Regions from separate parts of the Streptomyces sp. 184 genome, predicted to be linked through region 3. Evidence: predicted binding sites of a transcription regulator. Region 3 holds the regulator's gene; each other region holds the start of a gene.
The links. Region 3 encodes HrcA, which represses chaperone genes, less so after heat shock. Its sites were predicted from a motif close to TTNGCACTCNGNNNNNCNGAGTGCNAA; they were not measured.
Positions count from the first base shown of each region.

Region 1: a site for HrcA is predicted at 1,685-1,711, ahead of groES (co-chaperone GroES). Genes of this name have one in related genera too.
Region 2: a site for HrcA is predicted at 4,757-4,783, ahead of groL (chaperonin GroEL). Genes of this name have one in related genera too.

Region 1 covers NZ_CP123230.1:929,959-937,014, reverse strand. The annotation lists gene groL (chaperonin GroEL) at 1-1,102, opposite strand, end outside; gene groES (co-chaperone GroES) at 1,228-1,536, opposite strand; gene QBL21_RS04190 (polysaccharide deacetylase family protein) at 1,773-2,732, opposite strand; gene QBL21_RS04185 (polysaccharide deacetylase family protein) at 2,729-3,664, opposite strand; gene QBL21_RS04180 (THUMP-like domain-containing protein) at 3,771-4,988, shown strand; gene QBL21_RS04175 (hypothetical protein) at 4,951-5,238, opposite strand; gene tsaD (tRNA (adenosine(37)-N6)-threonylcarbamoyltransferase complex transferase subunit TsaD) at 5,235-6,368, opposite strand; gene rimI (ribosomal protein S18-alanine N-acetyltransferase) at 6,377-6,847, opposite strand; gene tsaB (tRNA (adenosine(37)-N6)-threonylcarbamoyltransferase complex dimerization subunit type 1 TsaB) at 6,909-7,056, opposite strand, start outside.
Region 2 covers NZ_CP123230.1:7,457,082-7,464,137, forward strand. The annotation lists gene QBL21_RS31700 (DUF4031 domain-containing protein) at 1-69, opposite strand, end outside; gene QBL21_RS31705 (hypothetical protein) at 66-443, opposite strand; gene QBL21_RS31710 (MurR/RpiR family transcriptional regulator) at 597-1,523, shown strand; gene murQ (N-acetylmuramic acid 6-phosphate etherase) at 1,892-2,827, shown strand; gene groL (chaperonin GroEL) at 3,007-4,629, opposite strand; gene QBL21_RS31725 (cold-shock protein) at 5,026-5,229, opposite strand; gene QBL21_RS31730 (MoaD/ThiS family protein) at 5,627-5,905, opposite strand; gene thrC (threonine synthase) at 5,902-7,056, opposite strand, start outside.
Region 3 covers NZ_CP123230.1:6,401,506-6,408,561, reverse strand. The annotation lists gene QBL21_RS27280 (SpoIIE family protein phosphatase) at 1-1,531, shown strand, start outside; gene hemW (radical SAM family heme chaperone HemW) at 1,618-2,844, shown strand; gene QBL21_RS27270 (DUF3097 domain-containing protein) at 2,902-3,729, opposite strand; gene QBL21_RS27265 (MBL fold metallo-hydrolase) at 3,755-4,459, opposite strand; gene hrcA (heat-inducible transcriptional repressor HrcA) at 4,601-5,626, shown strand; gene dnaJ (molecular chaperone DnaJ) at 5,627-6,760, shown strand; gene QBL21_RS27250 (nitronate monooxygenase) at 6,937-7,056, shown strand, end outside.

The DNA of each region.
Region 1 (7,056 bases), 5.5 Mb from region 3:
GCTCCTGGAGCTTCTCGCGGTCCCAGTCGGAGTCCGTGGCGTCGATCTCGGCCTTGATCTGCGCGATCCGGCCGGCGACCTCGTCGGACTTGCCGGCGCCGTCGACGATCGTCGTGTCGTCCTTGGTGACGACCACGCGGCGCGCGGTGCCCAGCACCTCAAGACCGACCTGGTCGAGCTTGAGGCCGACCTCCTCGGAGACGACGGTGCCGCCGGTGAGGGTGGCCATGTCGCCGAGCATCGCCTTGCGGCGGTCGCCGAAGCCGGGGGCCTTGACCGCGACGGAGTTGAAGGTGCCGCGGATCTTGTTGACGACGAGGGTGGACAGCGCCTCGCCCTCCACGTCCTCGGCGACGATCAGCAGCGGCTTGGCCGAGCCGGCCTGCATGACCTTCTCCAGCAGCGGCAGCAGGTCCTGGATGGAGGAGATCTTGCCCTGGTGGATGAGGATGTACGGGTCCTCCAGCACCGCCTCCATGCGGTCCTGGTCGGACACCATGTAGTGCGACAGGTAGCCCTTGTCGAAGGCCATGCCCTCGGTGAAGTCCAGCTCCAGGCCGAAGGTGTTGGACTCCTCGACGGTGATGACGCCGTCCTTGCCGACCTTGTCCATGGCCTCGCCGATGAGCTGGCCCACCTGCTCGTCCTGCGCGGAGAGCCCGGCGACCGCGGCGATGTCGGACTTGGAGTCGATCGGGCTGGCGACCTTCAGCAGCTCGTCGGAGATGGCCGCGACGGCGGCGTCGATGCCGCGCTTGAGCGCGGAGGGGGAGGCGCCGGCGGCAACGTTGCGCAGGCCCTCGCGGACCAGCGCCTGGGCCAGCACGGTGGCGGTGGTGGTGCCGTCGCCCGCGATGTCGTTGGTCTTGGTCGCCACCTCCTTCACAAGCTGCACGCCCAGGTTCTCGTACGGGTCCTCGACCTCGATCTCACGGGCGATCGTCACGCCGTCGTTGGTGATGGTCGGGGCACCGAACTTCTTGTCGATGACGACGTTGCGGCCCTTGGGACCGATCGTCACCTTCACGGTGTCGGCAAGCTTGTCCACGCCGCGCTCAAGAGCGCGGCGGGCGTCCTCGTCGAACTTCAGAGTCTTCGCCATGGAACGTGGTTCCTCTCAAGGGGGCGCCGTCGGGAGCGCCGACGCCCCGGCCCGTTTCGATATGTCCTGCTCGATGAACGGATCCGGGGCGCGGCCTGGTGTGGGAAGAAGCGGGAAGCGCCCCGTTACTTCTCGATGATCGCGAGCACGTCGCGGGCAGAGAGGACGAGGTAGTCCTCGTTGTTGTACTTCACCTCGGTGCCGCCGTACTTGCTGTAGAGAACGACGTCGCCGACGGAGACGTCGAGCGGCAGCCGGTTGCCGTCCTCGAAACGGCCCGGGCCGACGGCCAGGACGACGCCCTCCTGGGGCTTCTCCTTGGCGGTGTCCGGGATGACCAGGCCCGAGGCCGTGGTCTCCTCGGCGTCGAGCGGCTGGACCACAATGCGGTCCTCAAGCGGCTTGATGGCAACCTTGGTGCTGGCGGTCGTCACGATCCGACCTCCCCCTTCGGAGATCTCGCGGGGTTGAATGTCTGGGGTGGCGACCCTGGTGGATCCGTCGTCGCGGGTGCCGGATCCGCCTCGTCGCTGTGTTGGCACTCTCCCTCGGGGAGTGCCAGACCCGAGGTTATGCCGCCCTTTAGCACTCGGTCAAGCCGAGTGCCAGATTGCCACCCGCGTCGCCCGCCGTCCGGCCGTACGGTCGTACGAATCCCCTGACTCCCGCGTCACATGTAGTCCTCCAGCCGGGCCACCGTGAACCCCTGCCGCTGGACCTCCCGCACCAGCTCCGCCAGCACGTCCGTCATCGTCCGCCCGCCCTGCTGCGCCGGCCCCCGGAAGTGCGCCAGCACGATGTCGCCGGGGCGCAGCCGGTCGCCGCTGCGGTACTCCAGGCCGGTCGCCTTCAGGTCCGCCCGCCACAGCGGCATCGCGCGTACGCCGCAGGAGGCGGCGGCCCTGAGCGTCGCCGCGTCGTACTTGCCGTAGGGCGGCCGGAAGAGCGTCGGACGGACGCCGAAGCGCTCCGCGACGCGCTCCTGCTGGCGGCAGATCTGGCGGCGCTGCGCGGCGTAGGGCAGGGCGGTGAGGTCGGGGTGGGTGAGGGTGTGGCCGTGTACGGAGTTGCCGAGGCGCCGCAGTTCCTCGAAGTAGTTGTAGTCGCCGCGGGCCGCGGAGTCCGAGAGGAACATGCTGAACGGCAGCCGCAGGTCCGCCGCCATGTCGATCAGCCGGGGATCCCGCACCCAGCCGTCGTCGATGGTGAGGAAGACGACCTTGTCGCGCGTCGGCACCCGGCCCGTCACGGCCGGCAGCCCGGAGTCGTCGGGCCGCACGGGGCGGCTCGCGGGGGGCGCGGGCGGCGGGTCGAGGGGGCGGTCGAGGCCCCAGCGCTGGTACGCCGCGGGGCCGGCGGCGCGGTCGACGCCGTCGTCCTTGCGCTCCCCGTCGCCCCCGCCGGGCAGCCCCCGGGGCGTACGCCCCGCGTGCCGCGCGCCCGGCTTGCCGTCCGTGCCGCCGTCCCCGGCCACCTCGTCCCGTACGCCCCGGTCCGCGGACTCCGCGTCCTTCGGGAACCACTCCCCGGTCGGCCGGGCCGCGTCCGCGCACGCGGTCAGTGCCAGCAGGCAGACGGCGGCTATCGCGGCGGCGGACGAACGCCGCCCGGAGCGGCGGGTGCGCCTCATACGTAGTCCTCCAAGCGAGCAACGGCGAAGCCCTCGTCGCTCGCCTTACGGAGCACCGTACGGAGGACGTCGGCCATCGTGCCGCCGAATTCGGAAGGTCCTTCGAAGTGGGTGAGCACGATGTCGCCGGGATGGAACGCGGTGTCGCCGCGGGAGTACGTCCAGCGACCGGGGAACGCCTCCTGCTGCCACAGCGGTACGAGGTCGATGCCGCAGTCCTTCGCGGCGCGCAGGGTGTCGCCGTTGTAGTTGCCGTACGGCGGGCGGAAGATCCGCGGTGCGGCGCCCATCTCGCGCTTGAGCACGCGCTGTTGGCCGCAGATCTCCTCGCGCTGCGCCGCGTAGGGCAGTTCGCGCAGGTTGGGGTGGTGGAGGGTGTGGTTGCTTACGGTGGTGCCGAGGTCGCGCAGGGCGCGGAAGTAGGCGTAGTCGTCGCGCGCGACCTCGTCGGCGAGGAAGGCGCTGACGGGCACGTCGAGTTCGCGCAGCATCCGCAGCAGCTCGGGGTCCTTGCGGTAGCCGTCGTCGATGGTGAGGAAGATCACCCGGTCGTCGGTCGGGACCCGGGTGATGACGGGCGGCAGACCGGGGCCGCCGCCGTCGGTCTCGAAGCCGGGTTCGGTGGCGAGCGCGGGCTTGGTACGCGGCGGGGCGGGCGGCAGCAGCGGGGTCGCGTCCAGTCCCCAGGTGCGGGCGGCAGCGAGCCGCCGGGCGTGCACGCGCTGCTGGTGCTGCGCGGTGCGGGCGAGCGCGCGGGCGGGGGCGGCGGCGAGGGCGCCGGCGGCGGCGGGCTTGGCGTCCTCGTAGGGGTGCGTGAGGGGGCGGGGGTGGTCGGTCGGGTCGGGGGTGTCGTAGGAGCAGGCGGGGGCGAGGAGGGCGGCGGTGACGGCCACGGCGAGGAGGCCGGTGCGGAGTCCGGGGCGTGGGGTCATTTTATCCTTTTGTCGTATTAATTAGATTCGCTCGCATCCTCCCAGCGCGGAACGCGGTGTCACGGCGCCACGCCGTACGCTCCGCCGCCTGGCGGACAATGGGCGCATGCACGGCCCCGACGCCACCGACGACCCCCTCGCCGCCCTCCTCACCCCCGAGGGGCAGGCCCTTCTCGCCGAGCTGCGCGAGCACGACCCCGCCGACGAACTGGCCCTCGCCACCCGGCTGCGCCGCACCCACCCCGCCCCGCTGGTCTCCGCCGCGCTCGGGCAGGCCCGGCTGCGGCAGCGGGCGGCGGCGAAGTTCGGGGCGGACGCGGCGCGGATGTACTTCACCCCCGACGGCGTCGAGCAGGCGACCCGTACGGCGGTGGCGGCGCACCGGGCGGCCCGGTTCGCGGCGCTCGGCGTCACCCGGGTCGCCGACCTGTGCTGCGGCATCGGCGGCGACGCGGTGGCGCTGGCGCGGGCCGGGATCGCGGTGCTCGCCGTCGACCGGGACCCGGCGACGGCCGCCGCCGCCCGGGCCAACGCGGCGGCGCTGGGGGTCGCGGAGCTGGTCGACGTGCGCTGCGCGGAGGTCGGGGACGTGGACATCTCCGGATACGACGCCGTGTTCGTCGATCCGGCTCGCCGGGTCGGCCGGGGCGGCGGGTCCGGGCGGGTCTTCGACCCCGAGGCGTACTCGCCGCCGCTCTCCTGGGCCGTCGAGGTCGCCGGCCGCGTCTCGCACGCCGCGCTGAAGGTCGCCCCCGGCATCCCGCACGAGGCGGTGCCGGACGCCGCCGAGGCGGAGTGGGTCTCCTACGGCGGCGACGTGAAGGAGGCCGTGCTCTGGTTCGGCGCCGCCCCCGGCGCCCGCCGCGCGACCCTGCTGCCCGCCGGCGCCACCCTCACCGGCCGCGGCCTGCCCGACCCGGCGCCCGGCCCGGTGGGGCGCTATCTGTACGAGCCGGACGGCGCCGTCATCCGCGCCCACCTCGTCGCCGAGGTGGCGGCGCAGGTCGGCGGGCGGCTGCTGGACCCGACCATCGCCTACGTCACGGCCGACGGCACGGCGGCGGGCCCGGCCCCGACTCCGTACGCCACCGCGTACGAGATCACCGACGTGCTCCCGTTCAACGTCAAGAAGCTCCGCGCCCTGCTGCGCGAACGCGGCGTCGGCAGCGTGACCGTCAAGAAGCGCGGCTCCGCCGTGGAGCCCGAGGAGCTGCGGCGGAAGCTGAAGCTCGACGGCCCGACCACGGTGTCCTGCACCGTCTTCCTGACCCGGGTCGCCGGCGCGCCTACGGTGCTCCTGGGCCGTCCGGTCCCAGCGACGTGAACCGCCAGCGGTGCGCGGGGCGCGCCAGCAGCCCGGCGTCGTCGGGGGCGGGCAGCTCGGGCAGCTCCGCCTCGTAGGGCGCGTCCCACCACGTGATGACGAGCACCCGCTCGCCCGGCGCCGTGAACGTCTCGCGGCGCAGCGGCGCCCCGGCGCCAGCGCCGGCGAGGTGCTGCGCGCGGGCCCAGGCCAGCAGGTCGGCCGCCCGGCCGGGCGCCGCCTTGGCCTCCCACATCAACGCGACGGTCACGAGTACAGGTTGTCCTTCGCCAGCTCGTGCACGTGGTCGTGGCCGTGGCCGTGCCCGTGATCATGACCATCGCCCTGTACGTGGTCGTGCCCCGGCACGTGCGTCTCCGTCACCGGCAGCGACGAGTCCGCCGACAGCTCCCAGTCCGACGCCGCCCGCCCCCGCGCCACCATCTCCGCGCCCAGCGCCGCGACCATCGCCCCGTTGTCCGTGCACAGCTTCGGCCGCGGCACCCGCAGCACGATCCCCGCGTCCTCGCAGCGCCGCTCCGCCATCGCCCGCAGCCGCGAGTTGGCCGCCACGCCGCCGCCGATCATCAGGTGGCCGACGCCGCTGTCCCGGCAGGCCCGTACCGCCTTGCGCGTCAGCACGTCCGCCACCGACTCCTGGAACGACGCCGCCACATCCGCCACCGGCACCTCCTCCCCCGCCGCGCGCCTGGCCTCCACCCAGCGGGCGACGGAGGTCTTCAGACCGGAGAAGGAGAAGTCGTACAGCGGGTCGCGCGGCCCCGTCAGGCCGCGCGGGAAGCGGATCGCGGCCGGGTCGCCCTCGCGCGCGGCCCGGTCGATGAACGGGCCGCCGGGGAAGCCGAGCCCGAGCACCCGGGCGACCTTGTCGAACGCCTCGCCCGCCGCGTCGTCGATGGTCGCGCCGAGGGGGCGGACGTCGGAGGTGATGTCGGCGGACATCAGCAGCGAGGAGTGCCCGCCGGAGACCAGCAGGGCCATCGTCGGCTCGGGCAGCGCGCCGTGTTCGAGCTGGTCGACGGCGATGTGGGAGGCGAGGTGGTTGACGCCGTAGAGCGGCTTGCCCAGCGCGTACGCGTACGCCTTGGCCGCCGACACCCCGACCAGCAGCGCGCCGGAGAGCCCCGGCCCCGCCGTCACCGCGACCGCGTCCAGGTCCCGGGCGGTCACCCCGGCGTCGCGCAGCGCCCGCTCGATGGTCGGCACCATCGCCTCCAGGTGCGCCCGGCTCGCCACCTCGGGCACCACGCCGCCGAAGCGGGCGTGCGCGTCGACGCTGGAGGCGATGGCGTCGGCGAGCAGCGTGTGCCCGCGGACGATCCCGACGCCGGTCTCGTCGCAGGACGTCTCGATGCCGAGCACCAGGGGTTCGTCAGCCATGGGGGGCGTCACTCTTTCTCGGTACGGCGCATGACGAGCGCGTCGATGTTTCCGGGCTGGTAGTAGCCGCGCCGGACGCCGATCACGGCGAAGCCGTGGCGCTCGTAGAGGCGCTGGGCGCGGTCGTTGTCGACGCGCACCTCCAGCAGCACCTCGCGGCAGCCGAAGCGGCGGGCGGCGTCGAGCAGCGCCTCCAGCAGGCGCGGGCCGAGGCCGGTGCCCCAGTGGTCGCGGGCGGCGGCGATGGTCTGGACGTCGCCGGTGCCGTCGAGGGCGGCGAGGCCGCCGTAGCCGACGACGCGGCCGTCGGCATCCTCGGCGACGACGTACGAGCGGGTGGCGCCGGGGCCGCGGGCGTGGGCCAGCTCGGACCAGAACATGGCCGGGGACCAGGCGTCGTCGGGGAAGGTGTCCCGTTCGAGGGCGAGCACGGGGTCGATGTCCCACCACCGCATCTCGCGCAGGGCGACGGCGGTCATGGGCGGGGGACGCTCTCGTCCGGGGTCGCGCACCGCGTCTCGTACGGGGCGGTTCTCGCGGTCATCGCGGGGTGACCGACTTGTACGCGGCCGGGACCTGCGCGTCCGGCCGGCGCAGGTACAGCGGGCGGGGCGGCAGCAGCCCGGCGCCGCCCGCGGCGAGCCGCTCGGCGGCCAGCGCGGCGAGGGCGGCGGCGTGCGGGTGCGCC
Region 2 (7,056 bases), 1.1 Mb from region 3:
GTCGCTCACCAGGTGCGACCACATCCGCCCGTGACCGGGCCAGGTCGGCGGGTCCACGTAGATGGTCATCGCGCACCGCCAGGCCCCAGGGCGCCGACCCGGGCGACCACCGCGCCCGTCCTGCCGCACACCCACCGCGGGTCCGGGCCCAGTTCCGGTTCGATGTCCAGCGCGTGCGGGCCCGCGGAGTCGGCGTCGTGGCAGACGGGGCACAGCGGCCATCTGCCGTACTTCTCCAGGAGCGCGTCCTGGACGTCCTGGGCCACCAGGCCGTCGAGGTACGCCACGCCCTCCGGCCACTGCTCGACCCACCACCGGCGGTGCGCCACGGAGTCCTCGACGAAGGTCACGACGTCCGGTTCCGCCACGTCGGCGGCGCTGAGGTCGGCGAGGATCAGCGCACGGGCGCGGTGCAGCGCCTGCTCCAGCCCTTGGTGCTCCATGGGTCCATTCTCCCGCAATCGGCCTCCGCGGCCGGGGGCCGGCGGCCGACCGGGCGAGGGCGGCCCGGCCTCCTCCGGGGTTTTCCACAGGGCCGTCGCGGGGGGTTGACTCCCCCTCCGTCGCGAAAATATCTTTCGTGTGTGAGCTACAGCGTGAAGGAAACTTTCACTCCCGACTCCCCGACCGGGCCCGCGCCGCCCGCGCCGGCCGCTCTGGCGGCCAAGGTGCGCACGGTCGCGCCGTCCATGACGCGCTCCATGCAGCGCGTCGCCGAGGCCGTCGCCGGGGATCCGGCCGGCTGTGCCGCGCTCACCGTCACCGGCCTCGCGGAGCGCACCGGCACGTCGGAGGCCACCGTCGTGCGGACGGCGCGGCTGCTCGGCTATCCCGGGTATCGCGACCTCCGGCTGGCCCTGGCCGCCGCGGCGGCGCAGCAGGAGGCCGGGCGGGCGCCGGCGGTCACCGCGGACATAGCGGTGGACGATTCGACGGCCGACGTCATCGCCAAGCTCGCGCGGGACGAGCAGCAGGCCCTCGCGGACACCGCGGCCGGGCTCGACCCCGCGCAGTTGGAAGCGGCGGTCGCCGCCATGGCCGCGGCCCGGCGCATCGATGTGTACGGGATCGGCGCCTCCAACCTCGTGGGGCAGGACCTGGTCCAGAAGCTGCTGCGGATCGGCGTCGTGGCGCACGCCTCGCCCGACCCGCACCTGGCCGTGACCAACGCCGTCCAACTGCGCGCGGGTGACGTGGCCATCGCGATCACGCACTCGGGTCGCACGGTCGACGTCATAGAGCCGCTGCGGGTCGCGTTCGACCACGGGGCGACGACGGTGGCCATCACCGGCCGCCCGGACGGCCCCGTCGCCTCGTACGCCGATCACATACTCACCACGTCCACGGGTCGCGAGAGCGAGCTGCGGCCGGCGGCCATGTCCAGCAGGACGGGCCAACTGCTGGTCGTGGACTGCCTGTTCATAGGCGTGGCCCAGCGGACGTACGAGCGTGCCGCCCCGGCGCTCGCCGCCTCGTACGAGGCGCTGGCCCACCGGCACAGCCCGCTGCGCCCGAGGTCCTGACGCCGCCCGGCGACACCGACGACGACCGATGCCCCGGCGACCCGCCCTCCACGCAGGCGCGGCCCCCGCCCATGGCACCGGACGCGCCGGAGTCGACGGACAGTTCGGATGTACCGGACGTGTCGGGCGCGCCGGACGGCTCCGGGCCGCCGGATGCACCACCCGCGCCACCTGCACCTGCGCCACCCGCACCAAGCACCGCCCATGCGTCACGTACCGCTCACGCACGAAGCACCGCTCATGCACCACGCACCACTTACGCACCAGGCACCGCTTCTGCACCACGCAAGCCGCCGTGACCGACCCACCTCCGCGTGCGCGCACCGCCCACCGCGCGCCACGCACCGCATGGAAAGAGCCGCTCCGACATGCCCTCTCCCTCAGCCGAAATCCGCCGGGAGCTGGAAAACCTGACCACCGAGGCGTTCCGCCCCGAGCTGGCGGAGATCGACCGCCTCTCCAGCCTGGACATCGCCAGAATCATGAACGAGGAGGACAGCGGGGTACCGGGCGCGGTCGCCTCGCAGTTGCCGCAGATCGCCGCCGCCATCGACGCCACCGCCGAGCGCATGTCCCGCGGCGGCCGGCTGTTCTATCTGGGCGCCGGCACCGCGGGCAGACTCGGGGTGCTGGACGCCAGCGAGTGTCCGCCGACGTTCAACACCGACCCGGCACAGGTCGTCGGCATGATCGCCGGCGGGGACAAGGCGATCCGCACCTCCACGGAGGGCGCGGAGGACAGCAAGGAGCTGGCCGCGGCCGACCTGGAGGCGGCTGACCTGGGGCCCGACGACACGGTCGTCGGCATCTCCGCCTCGGGCCGCACGCCGTACGCGGTCGGCGGCGTGGCGTTCGCGCGCGGCCGGGGGGCGCTGACCATCGGGCTGTCCTGCAACGCCGGTTCGGCGCTGTGCGCGGCGGCGCACCACGGCATCGAGGTCGTCGTGGGCCCCGAGCTGATCGCGGGGTCGACGCGGCTGAAGGCCGGCACGGCGCAGAAGCTCGTGCTCAACATGCTGTCGACGATCACGATGATCCGGCTGGGCAAGACGTACGGGAACCTGATGGTGGACGTGCGCGCCTCCAACGAGAAGCTCCAGGCCCGCTCGCGGCGCATCGTCGCGCTGGCGACGGGCGCGGGCGACGAGGAGGTGGAGGCCGCCCTCACCGAGACCCACGGAGAGGTGAAGAGCGCGATCCTCACCATCCTGGGCGGCGTGGACGGCAGTACGGCGGAGCGGCTGCTCGACGCCTCGCACGGCCATCTGCGCGTCGCCCTGAAGTCCGCGACCGACGTGAGCTGACCGCCGGGACCGTCAGGACCGCTGCGACCGCCGGGACCGCCGCAACCGCGGTCGAATGCGCCCCGACGCGCCCGAGGGCGGCACCCCCTGCGGGGTACCGCCCTCGGTTCGTCAGTCCGTCCGCTGTCCGTCCCCGGACGTCGCTGACGCCGCGGACGTACGGACTCGGCGATCCCGGATCAGAAGTCCATGTCGCCGCCGGGCATACCGCCCCCGGCCGCGGCCTTCTCCTTCTCCGGCTTGTCGGCGACGACGGCCTCGGTGGTGAGGAACAGGCCCGCGATCGACGCCGCGTTCTGAAGCGCGGAGCGGGTCACCTTGGCCGGGTCGAGGATGCCCTCGGCGATCATGTCGACGTACTCACCGCTGGCGGCGTTGAGCCCGTGACCGGCGGTCAGGTTGCGCACCTTCTCCACCACGACGCCGCCCTCAAGGCCGGCGTTGACCGCGATCTGCTTCAGCGGGGCCTCCAGGGCCAGCTTCACCGCGGCGGCGCCGGTGGCCTCGTCGCCCTGGAGCTCCAGCTTCTCGAAGACGTGGCCGGCCTGGAGCAGGGCCACGCCGCCACCGGCGACGATGCCCTCCTCGACGGCCGCCTTCGCGTTGCGCACGGCGTCCTCGATGCGGTGCTTGCGCTCCTTCAGCTCGACCTCGGTCGCGGCACCGGCCTTGATGACGGCCACGCCGCCGGCCAGCTTGGCAAGCCGCTCCTGGAGCTTCTCGCGGTCGTAGTCGGAGTCGCTGGCGTCGATCTCGGCGCGGATCTGGTTGACCCGGCCCTGGACCTGCTCGCTGTCGCCGGCACCGTCGACGATGGTGGTCTCGTCCTTGGTGATGACGACCTTGCGGGCGCGGCCCAGCAGGTCGAGGGTGGCGCTCTCCAGCTTGAGGCCGACCTCCTCGGAGATGACCTGGCCACCGGTGAGGATGGCGATGTCACCGAGCATGGCCTTGCGGCGGTCGCCGAAGCCCGGGGCCTTGACGGCGACGGACTTGAAGGTGCCGCGGATCTTGTTCACCACGAGGGTGGACAGGGCCTCGCCCTCGACGTCCTCGGCGATGATCAGCAGCGGCTTGCCCGACTGCATGACCTTCTCCAGGAGCGGCAGCAGGTCCTTGACCGCGCTGATCTTGGAGTTGGCGATGAGGATGTAGGGGTCCTCCAGCTCCGCCTCCATGCGCTCCATGTCGGTGGCGAAGTAGGCGGAGATGTAGCCCTTGTCGAAGCGCATGCCCTCGGTGAGCTCAAGCTCAAGGCCGAAGGTCTGCGACTCCTCGACGGTGATGACGCCTTCCTTGCCGACCTTGTCCATGGCCTCGGCGATCAGCTCGCCGATCTGGGTGTCGCCGGCGGAGATGGAGGCGGTGGAGGCGATCTGCTCCTTGGTCTCCACGTCCTTGGCCTGCTCCAGCAGGGCGGCGGAGACGGCCTCGGTGGCCTTCTCGATGCCGCGCTTCAGCGCCATCGGGTTGGCGCCGGCGGCCACGTTCCGGAGGCCCTCCTTGACCAGCGCCTGGGCCAGGACGGTCGCGGTCGTCGTGCCGTCACCGGCGACGTCGTCCGTCTTCTTCGCGACCTCCTTGACCAGCTCGGCGCCGATCTTCTCGTACGGGTCCTCCAGCTCGATCTCCTTGGCGATGGAGACACCGTCGTTCGTGATCGTGGGGGCGCCCCACTTCTTCTCGAGGACGACGTTCCGGCCCTTGGGGCCGAGGGTGACGCGGACGGCGTCGGCGAGCTGGTTCATGCCGCGCTCAAGGCCGCGCCGCGCCTCCTCGTCGAACGCGATGGTCTTGGCCATTGTGTTGAGTCCTCCCGGACAGGGGGGTCGACTGTGTCCGGACCGCGCTGGCGCCCGCGACGGACGGTCCGCGACCCGCGTGGTTCCCTCCCACCCGGCCTGCGGACCTCACCGAACCGGTCCCGTGCTGTCACTCTCACTGGGAGAGTGCTAACGCCAATGATTAGCACTCGCCCCCTGCGAGTGCAAGCGGGTAGGGGCTTCTCATGCGCAGAGCGGAACCGGACCGCGGCCCCCCGTATCAGGAGGAGGACGGCGGCGGGCGGCGGCGGAGGGTGTCGGACGGCGGCGGGAGGGCTGCGGACAGCGGCGGCGGAACACGGCGGCGGACAGCAGAGGGCCCGCACCCCGGGGGTGCGGGCCCGTCGCGAGTCGTCCGTGGTCGATGCCCGGCGCTCAGCCGCTGACGCGGACCATGTCTGCCTGCGGCCCCTTCTGACCCTGCGAGATCTCGAACTCGACCCGCTGGCCTTCCTCGAGGGTGCGGTATCCGTCCATCTGAATCGCGCTGTAGTGGACGAAGACATCCGCACCACCGTCGACCGCGATGAAGCCGTACCCCTTCTCCGCGTTGAACCACTTGACGGTGCCCTGAGCCATTCCAAACTCCCCTATTGCCGGCCCTACACAGGACCGCACTCCGCGGACCCGGGTCAGACCTCACCCCCGGATACACGCCGGGGGGCGTGCGCCGGAACGCGTCGACCGCGGCTGAATGTATCCGCACAGATGCCCAGTGCAACAGGTCAATCGGACGAGAATTCTGCGGACACTCGATCGGTATTTTTCCAATCAATTTCCGCCATTCCCCGACAACTCGGGCAGGGCATAACTCACCATCACGACAATTAACTCTCCGCATTTGCGGGGAACTTGTCGCGTTCTCATATGCGCGGAGCATGGGCCACGAGGGGGGAACGCCCCAACCCTATCGCGTGTCCGGACATGCGAACGGCCCCACTCCGGATCAGTGGGGCCGCACACACGACAGCGGGGTTCAGCAGCCTCCGGCGACCGCCGGAATGATCGAGATGCCGGCCCCCTCGGGGGTGGGAGTCCGCAGGCCATCGGCGAAGCGGACGTCGTCGTCGTTCACGTAGACGTTCACGAAGCGACGCAGCTTGCCTTGATCGTCTAGCACCCGGCCGGCGATTCCGCGGTGGTTCTTCTCCAGGTCTTCGATCACCTCCGCCAGGGTCGCGCCCTCGGCGCTCACCTCTGCCCGCCCGTCGGTATACGTACGGAGGATGGTCGGAATTCGGACGTTCACGCTCATGATGCGAGGCCGGCCTCTCGGAAGGAGTCGAGTGTGGGACGAATGATCGCGCTCGGCCCCGTGGTGGGGGCGACCGCGTCGAGGGTCTTCAGACCGTCGCCGGTGTTGATCGCGACGGTGGTCTCGGCCGGGTCGATCCGGCCGTCCGCGACGAGCTTCGCCAGCACGCCGAAGGTCACGCCGCCCGCCGTCTCCGCGAAGACGCCCTCGGTGCGGGCCAGCAGCTTGACCGCGTCCACGACCTCGGCGTCCGTGACGTCCTCCACCGCACCGCCGGTGCGGCGGGCGATGTCCAGCACGTACGGTCCGTCGGCCGGGTTGCCGATGGCGAGGGACTTGGCGATGGTGTCGGGCCGGACCGGGCGTACCACGTCGTGGCCGTCCTTGAAGGCCCGCGAGACCGGCGAGCAGCCCGCCGCCTGGGCGCCGAAGATCTTGTACGGGCGCTCCTCGACCAGGCCCGTCGCGATCAGCTCCTTCAGCGCCTTGTCGATCTTCGTGAGCTGGGAGCCGGACGCCACCGGGATGACGATGTTGTCCGGGAGCCGCCAGCCGAGCTGCTCGCAGATCTCGTACGCGAGGGTCTTGGAGCCCTCCGCGTAGTACGGGCGCAGGTTGACGTTCGTGAAGCCCCAGCCCTCGCCGATCGGATCGCCGATCAGCTCGGAGCAGAAACGGTTCACGTCGTCGTACGTGCCCTCGATGCCGACGACGTCGCCGCCGTACACCGAGGCCATGACGACCTTCGCGTGCTCCAGGTCGTACGGGATGAACACGCACGACCGCAGCCCGGCCCGCGCGGCGGCGGCGCCGACGGCGCCGGCCAGGTTGCCGGTGGACGAGCAGGACAGCGTGGTGAAGCCGAAGGCGCGGGCCGCCTCGACGGCGATGGCCACCACCCGGTCCTTGAACGAGTGCGTGGGGTTGCCGGAGTCGTCCTTCACGTGCAGCTCACCGGTCACGCCCAGCTCGGCGGCGAGCCGGTCGGCGCGGTGCAGCCGGGTGAAGCCGGGGTTCAGATTGGGCTTGGACGCCACGTCGGCGGGGACGGGCAGCAGCGGCGCGTACCGCCAGATGCTCCGCGGTCCCGCCTCGATGCGCTCCCGCAGCCGGGCCGCGGACCCGGCGTCGCCGCCGGGCAGCTCGTACGC
Region 3 (7,056 bases):
CCACGGCGCCCACGGCGCTGTGTGCGCCTACGCCGACCCCGACGACGGGGCCCACGGCCGGGGCGTGGCGCACCACGCGGACGGCTCCGGCGGCGAGAGCGTCCGCGGCGCGCACGACCTCGCCGACGACGACACCGCCGAGCCGCACATCGCCCACACCGCCGCGCTCCGGCTGCCCAGCCAGGCCACCGCCCACGCCCCGCGCAGCGCCACCGACCCCGAGCTGCGCGCCGGCGGCGCCTGGGCCGGCGTCGGTGCCTTCTCGTTCCTCGCCGAGACCTCCGACATGCTCGCCGGGCAGTTCGACGAGGACATGGTCGCCTCGCTGGCTACCCAGCTCCTCGTGCCCCGGCTCGCCGACTGGAGCGCCGTCTGGCTCGAAGGCGCCGGCGGCGCCGAGCCCCGCCTCGCGCAGGTCTGGCACGCCGCCGAGGAGCGCATCTCGCCGCTCCGCCGCGCGCTTGAGCAGTGCCCGCTGCCGCCGCCCGACGCGCGCCCCGTGCCCGTGCCGTGGCCCGGCGGGAGCGGCGGCGTCGCCCGCGGCCCGGGAGACGCCGGCTACGGGCTCGGCGGCCCCGCGCTCGCCTGCCCGCTGGTCGCCGGCGGCCGGCGCGTCGGCACGCTGCTCCTCGGCCGCGCGGGCGTCGCGCGGATCGGCGGCGACGTCGTCGCGGTCGTCACGGACTTCGCCCGCCGGGTGGCGCACGCGGTATCCGCGGCCCGGCAGTACACCCGGCAGGTGACCATCAGCGAGGTGCTCCAGCGCGGCCTGCTGCCCAGCCCCATCGCGGAGATGCCGGCCATGGACACCGCCGTCGTCTACGAGCCGGCCGAGGGCGCCGCCGCGGGCGGCGACTTCTACGACCTCTTCCCCAGCGGCAGCGACCGCTGGTGCTTCGCGCTCGGCGACGTCTGCGGCCAGGGCCCCGAGGCGGCGGTCGTCACGGGCCTCGCGCGGCCGGTGCTGCGGCTGCTGGCGCGCGAGGGCTACGGCGTCGCCGACGTGCTCGCGGGCCTGAACCGCACGCTCGTGGAGCACGCCTTCGAGGCGGTGGAGGCGGCGACGGCGTTCGGGCTGCCGCCGGAGCAGGCGCGGTTCCTCTCCCTGCTGTACGGGGAGCTGGTGCCGTACGAGAACGACCGCGGGGGCGTGCGGTGCACCGTGGCCAGCGCCGGCCACCCGCTGCCGCTGCTGCTGCGCAGCGACGGCGGGGTGCGGGCGGCGGCGGACGCGCAGTTGCTGCTGGGGGTGCTCGACGACGCGGAGTACTACAGCCAGTCGTTCGACCTGGAGCCCGGCGACACCCTGCTGTGCGTGACGGACGGGGTGACCGAGCGGCGGTTCGGGAACCGGCTCTTCGACGACGAGGACGGCCTGGCGGAGGCGCTGTCCTGCTGCACCGGGCTCGGCGCGGCGGCGGTGGCGGACCGGATCAGGACGGCGGTGCACGACTTCGCGCCGGTGCCGCCGCGCGACGACCTGGCGATGATGGTGCTCCAGGCGCGGGGGACGGAACCGGGCGCGTACTGAGGCCGTAGCCGGGGCCGTGGTCGCGGGCCGGGCAGGGGCCAGGGCCGGGCGACCGGGGTTCTCTGCGGGCGGGGGACAATGGGGCCATGCCCTCCGTACTGCCCGATGGCGAGCCCGCGCCCGTGGACGGGTCGCTGCCCGCCGAGGCGCTGGCCGGGGCCGCCGACCGCCCCCTCGCCTTCTACGCCCACGTCCCGTACTGCGCCACCCGCTGCGGCTACTGCGACTTCAACACGTACACCGCCGCCGAGCTGCGCGGCACCTCCCGGGACGACTACGCGGCCACCTTCGCCGAGGAGGTCCGCCTCGCGCGCAAGGTCCTCGGCGACGACCCGCGCGAGGTCGAGACGGTGTTCTTCGGCGGCGGTACGCCCACGCTGCTGCCGGCGGCGGACCTGGGGCGGATGCTGGGGGCGATCCGTGCGGAGTTCGGCCTCGCGGCCGGCGCGGAGGTGACCACGGAGGCGAACCCGGAGTCGGTGGACCCGGCGTATCTGGCGGAGCTGCGGGAGGCCGGGTTCAACCGGATCTCGTTCGGCATGCAGAGCGCGCGCGAGCACGTGCTGCGGGTCCTGGACCGTACGCACACGCCCGGCCGGCCGGAGGCGTGCGTGGCGGAGGCGCGGGCGGCGGGGTTCGCGCACGTGAACCTGGACCTGATCTACGGCACGCCGGGGGAGACCGACGACGACTGGCGCTCCTCGCTGGCGGCGGCGCTGGGGGCGGAGCCGGACCATGTGTCGGCGTACGCGCTGATCGTCGAGGAGGGCACGCAACTGGCGCGGCGGATCCGGCGCGGCGAAGTGCCGCCGACGGACGACGACGTGCACGCGGACCGGTACCTGATCGCCGAGGAGGCGCTGTCGGCGGCGGGGATGGAGTGGTACGAGGTGTCCAACTGGGCGGCGGCGGACGGCGGCGCGGGGGCGCGGTGCCGGCACAACGAGCTGTACTGGACGGGCGCGGACTGGTGGGGCGCGGGGCCGGGGGCGCACAGCCACGTCGGCGGGGTGCGGTGGTGGAACGTCAAGCACCCGGCGCCGTACGCGGAGGCGCTGGCGGCGGGCCGGTCGCCGGCGGCGGGCCGGGAGGTGCTGACGGCGGAGGACCGGCGGGTGGAGCGGATCCTGCTGGAGCTGCGGCTGTCGGCGGGATGTCCGGTGTCGCTGCTGCGGCCGGCGGGGGCGGAGGCGGCGTCGCGGGCGGTAAGGGACGGTCTCCTGGAGCGCGGTCCTTACGAGGCGGGACGGCTGGTGCTGACGCTGCGCGGGCGGCTGCTGGCGGACGCGGTGGTACGGGACCTGGTCGACTGACCGGGCCCGGTCCCGCCCCGCGAACCCCGCCCCCGAAGCCCCCGAACCCCGCCCGCCTCAGGGCGCCGGGGCCGTGACGAAGTCGATCAGCTCCTCCACCCGCCCCAGCAGCGCGGGCTCCAGATCCCGGTACGTCCGTACCGAGTCCAGGATCCGGCGCCAGGCGGCGCCCGTGTCCGCCGGCCAGCCCAGCTCGCGGCAGACGCCCGTCTTCCAGTCCTCGCCCCGGGGGATCCTCGGCCATGCCGCGATGCCCACGGAGGAGGGCTTGACGGCCTCCCAGACGTCCACGTACGGGTGACCCACCACCAGCGCGTGGGCGCTCGTCACCGACTCCGCGATGCGCCACTCCTTCGTGCCCGGCACTAGGTGGTCCACCAGCACCCCCAGCCGCGCGTCCGGGCCCGGGGCGAAGGCGTCGACCACCGCGGGCAGGTCGTCCACGCCCTCCAGGTACTCCACCACCACGCCCTCGACCCGCAGGTCGTGGCCCCAGACCCGCTCCACCAGCTCCGCGTCGTGGCGGCCCTCGACGTAGATGCGGCCGGCGCGGGCCACGCGCGCGGTGTGGTCGCGGACCGCGATCGACCCGGAGGCCGACAGCAGCGGTCCCGAAAGCCGCGCGGACCTGCCGGGGGGCACCAGCGTGACCACCTTGCCGTCGATCATGAAGCCGCGAGGTGCCAGCGGGAACACCCGGTGCTTGCCGAAGCGGTCCTCCAGGGTCACCGTCGGGCCCTCCGCGGTCTTCTCGGTGCGGATGACCGCGCCGCAGAAGCCCGTGCCCACCTCCTCCACCACGAGGTCCGGCTCGGCCGGGACCTCGGGGGCGGGCTGCTGCGGCTTCTTCCACGGGGGCGTGAGGTCGGTGTCGTAGCGGCGCACGGGGCGAGACTACGACAAGCCCGCGCTACGGCAAGCGCCGCGCCAGCTCGTCGCGTTGGGCCCGGACGAAGTCCGCGCCGACCGCCGCCCCGTGCCCCGGGACGTAGACGGCCGTCTCCCCGCCCAGCTCCAGCAGCCGGTCCAGCGCCGCCGGCCAGCGGGCGAGGTCGGCGTCCGGGCCCGCCTGCGGGGGACCGGATTCCTCGACGAGGTCGCCGCAGAAGACGACGGCGGGCCGCCCCGGGACGTGGACCGCCATGTCGTGCGACGAGTGCGCCGCGCCCAGCTCGACGAGCAGCACCTCCCGGCCGCCCCCGAGGTCCAGCGGGTACGTGCCGGAGACCGCGTGCCGCGGGGTGACGAGGACGTCTACGGCCTCCGCCGCCGCGTCCGGGTCCAGCCCGTGGCGTACGGCGTCCGCGCGCAGCTCGTCCGCGCCGTCGCCGCGCAGCCGGCCGGCGATGCCCGCCGGGCCGTGGACCTCGGCGCCGGCGAGGGCCGCGGCGCCGAGCACGTGGTCGAAGTGCGGATGCGTGAGCGCGAGGTGGGTCACGGGCCGGCCGAAGCGCTCCCGTACCCGCCGCCGCAGCTCCGCGCCCTCGCGCAGCGAAGCGCCCGCGTCCACGAGCAGCACGCCTTCCGCTCCGCCCACCGCCCCCGCCGTCGCGTCCCAGCGCGGCAGCCGCCACCGCACGACGTCGGGCGCCGGCTCTTCCCAACCGCCACCCATGCCACGACGCTATAACGAGACCGGCCGCCTTGCCTGAGCTGCGGTACCCCGCCGTACACTGGCCCCGAACCCTGGCACTCCCCGCCGTCGAGTGCCAGCGGCAAAACGGCAGGACGGACGACGAGTGCGGAGGTGGGCGGCATGCTCAGCGAGCGCCGGCTCGAAGTGCTGCGCGCCATCGTCCAGGACTACGTGGGCACGGAGGAGCCGGTCGGCTCCAAGGCCCTCACCGAGCGCCACCACCTGGGTGTCTCGCCCGCCACGGTGCGTAACGACATGGCCGCGCTGGAGGACGAGGGCTACATCGCCCAGCCGCACACCAGCGCGGGCCGTATCCCCACCGACAAGGGCTACCGGCTGTTCGTCGACAAGCTCGCCGACGTCAAGCCGCTGAGCGCCCCGGAGCGGCGGGCGATCCAGAACTTCCTGTCCGGCGCCCTCGACCTCGACGACGTCGTGGGGCGCACGGTGCGGCTGCTCGCGCAGCTCACGCGGCAGGTGGCGGTCGTGCAGTACCCGTCGCTGACCCGCTCGACCGTGCGCCACGTCGAGCTGCTCCAACTCGCCCCCGCGCGCGTGATGCTCGTGCTCATCACCGACACCGGCCGGGTCGAGCAGCGCGTGATCGACTGCCCGGCGCCGTTCAGCGAGGACTCCCTCGCCGACCTGCGCGCCCGGCTCAACAGCCGTGTCGTGGGCCGCCGGTTCGGCGACGTGCCGCGGCTGGTGGCGGACCTGGCCGAGTCCTTCCCCGCCGACGACCGCGGCACGGTGCAGACCGTGCTGTCGGTGCTGCTGGAGACGCTGGTGGAGGAGACCGAGGAGCGGCTGATGATCGGCGGCACCGCCAACCTCACCCGCTTCGACCACGACTTCCCGCTCACCATCCGGCCGGTGCTGGAGGCGCTGGAGGAGCAGGTCGTGCTCCTGCGGCTGCTCGGCGAGGCGCAGGAACCGGGCATGACGGTGCGTATCGGCCATGAAAACGACCACGAGGGGCTCACCTCCACCTCGGTCGTCTCCGTCGGATACGGTTCTGGCGGCGACACCGGCGAAGCCGTCGCCAAGCTCGGCGTGGTCGGACCAACCCGCATGGACTACCCCGGAACGATGGGAGCGGTACGCGCAGTGGCACGGTACGTCGGACAGATCCTGGCGGAGTCATAAGTGGCCACGGACTACTACGCGGTCCTCGGCGTCGGACGTGACGCGTCGCAGGACGAGATCAAGAAGGCGTTCCGCCGGCTCGCACGCGAGCTGCACCCGGACGTGAACCCGGATCCGAAGACCCAGGAGCGGTTCAAGGAGATCAACGCCGCCTACGAGGTGCTCTCGGACCCGCAGAAGAAGCAGATCTACGATCTCGGCGGCGACCCCCTGTCGCAGAACGGCGCCGCGGCCGGCGGCTTCGGCGCCGGCGGCTTCGGCAACCTCTCCGACATCATGGACGCCTTCTTCGGCCAGGCCGGCCAGCGCGGGCCGCGGTCGCGGACCCGCCGCGGCCAGGACGCCATGATCCGGCTCGAAATCGAGCTGGAGGAGGCGGCGTTCGGCGCCACCAAGGAGATCCAGGTCGACACCGCGGTCGTCTGCGGTACGTGCAGCGGCGAGGGCGCGGCGCCGGGTACGTCGGCGCAGACGTGCGACATGTGCCGCGGCCGGGGCGAGGTCTCGCAGGTCACCCGCTCGTTCCTGGGCCAGGTCATGACGTCGCGGCCCTGCCCGCAGTGCCAGGGCTTCGGCACGGTGGTGCCCACCCCGTGCCCCGAGTGCGCGGGCGACGGCCGGGTGCGCTCGCGGCGCAGCCTGACCGTCAAGATCCCCGCGGGCGTCGACACCGGCACCCGCATCCAGCACGCCGGCGAGGGCGAGGTCGGCCCGGGCGGCGGCCCGGCGGGCGACCTGTACGTGGAGATCCGCGAGCTGCCGCACCCGATCTTCCAGCGCCGCGGCGACGACCTGCACTGCACGGTGACGATCCCGATGACCGCCGCCTCACTGGGCACGAAGGTCAATCTGGAGACGCTCGACGGCCTCGAAGAGGTCGACATCCGTCCCGGTACGCAGTCGGGGCAGTCGATTCCGCTGCACCAGCGCGGCGTCACGCATCTGCGCGGCGGTGGCCGGGGCGACCTGGTCGTGCACGTGGAGGTCGAGACGCCGCAGAAGCTGGACGTCGAGCAGGAGCGGCTGCTGCGCCAGCTCGCCCAGTTGCGCGGCGAGGAACGGCCCCAGGGCCATTTCAAACCGGGCCAGCAAGGGCTGTTCTCGCGGCTGAAGGACGCCTGGAGCGGACGCTAGCCGCGCTCCGGCCGGGACCTCGCCGGGCCGTTCGCGAGCGGCCCGGTGTGGCCGAGAGCGGCCCGTGCGACGGGTGTTGCGGGTGGGACGTAGCCGTCCCCAAGTGCGTGAAGACGTGCGGATTCCATGATCCGGCGCGGGCCGCCGGCGTCCGACCTGCATGACAGGATGAGCCCATGCCCACCGAGCTGAACGATCTGTTCACCTTCCCGATCGTGCAGGCGCCCATGGCCGGTGGCGCATCCTGTCCGCAGCTCGCCGCGGGCGTGCTGGAGGGCGGCGGCCTGGCGTTCCTC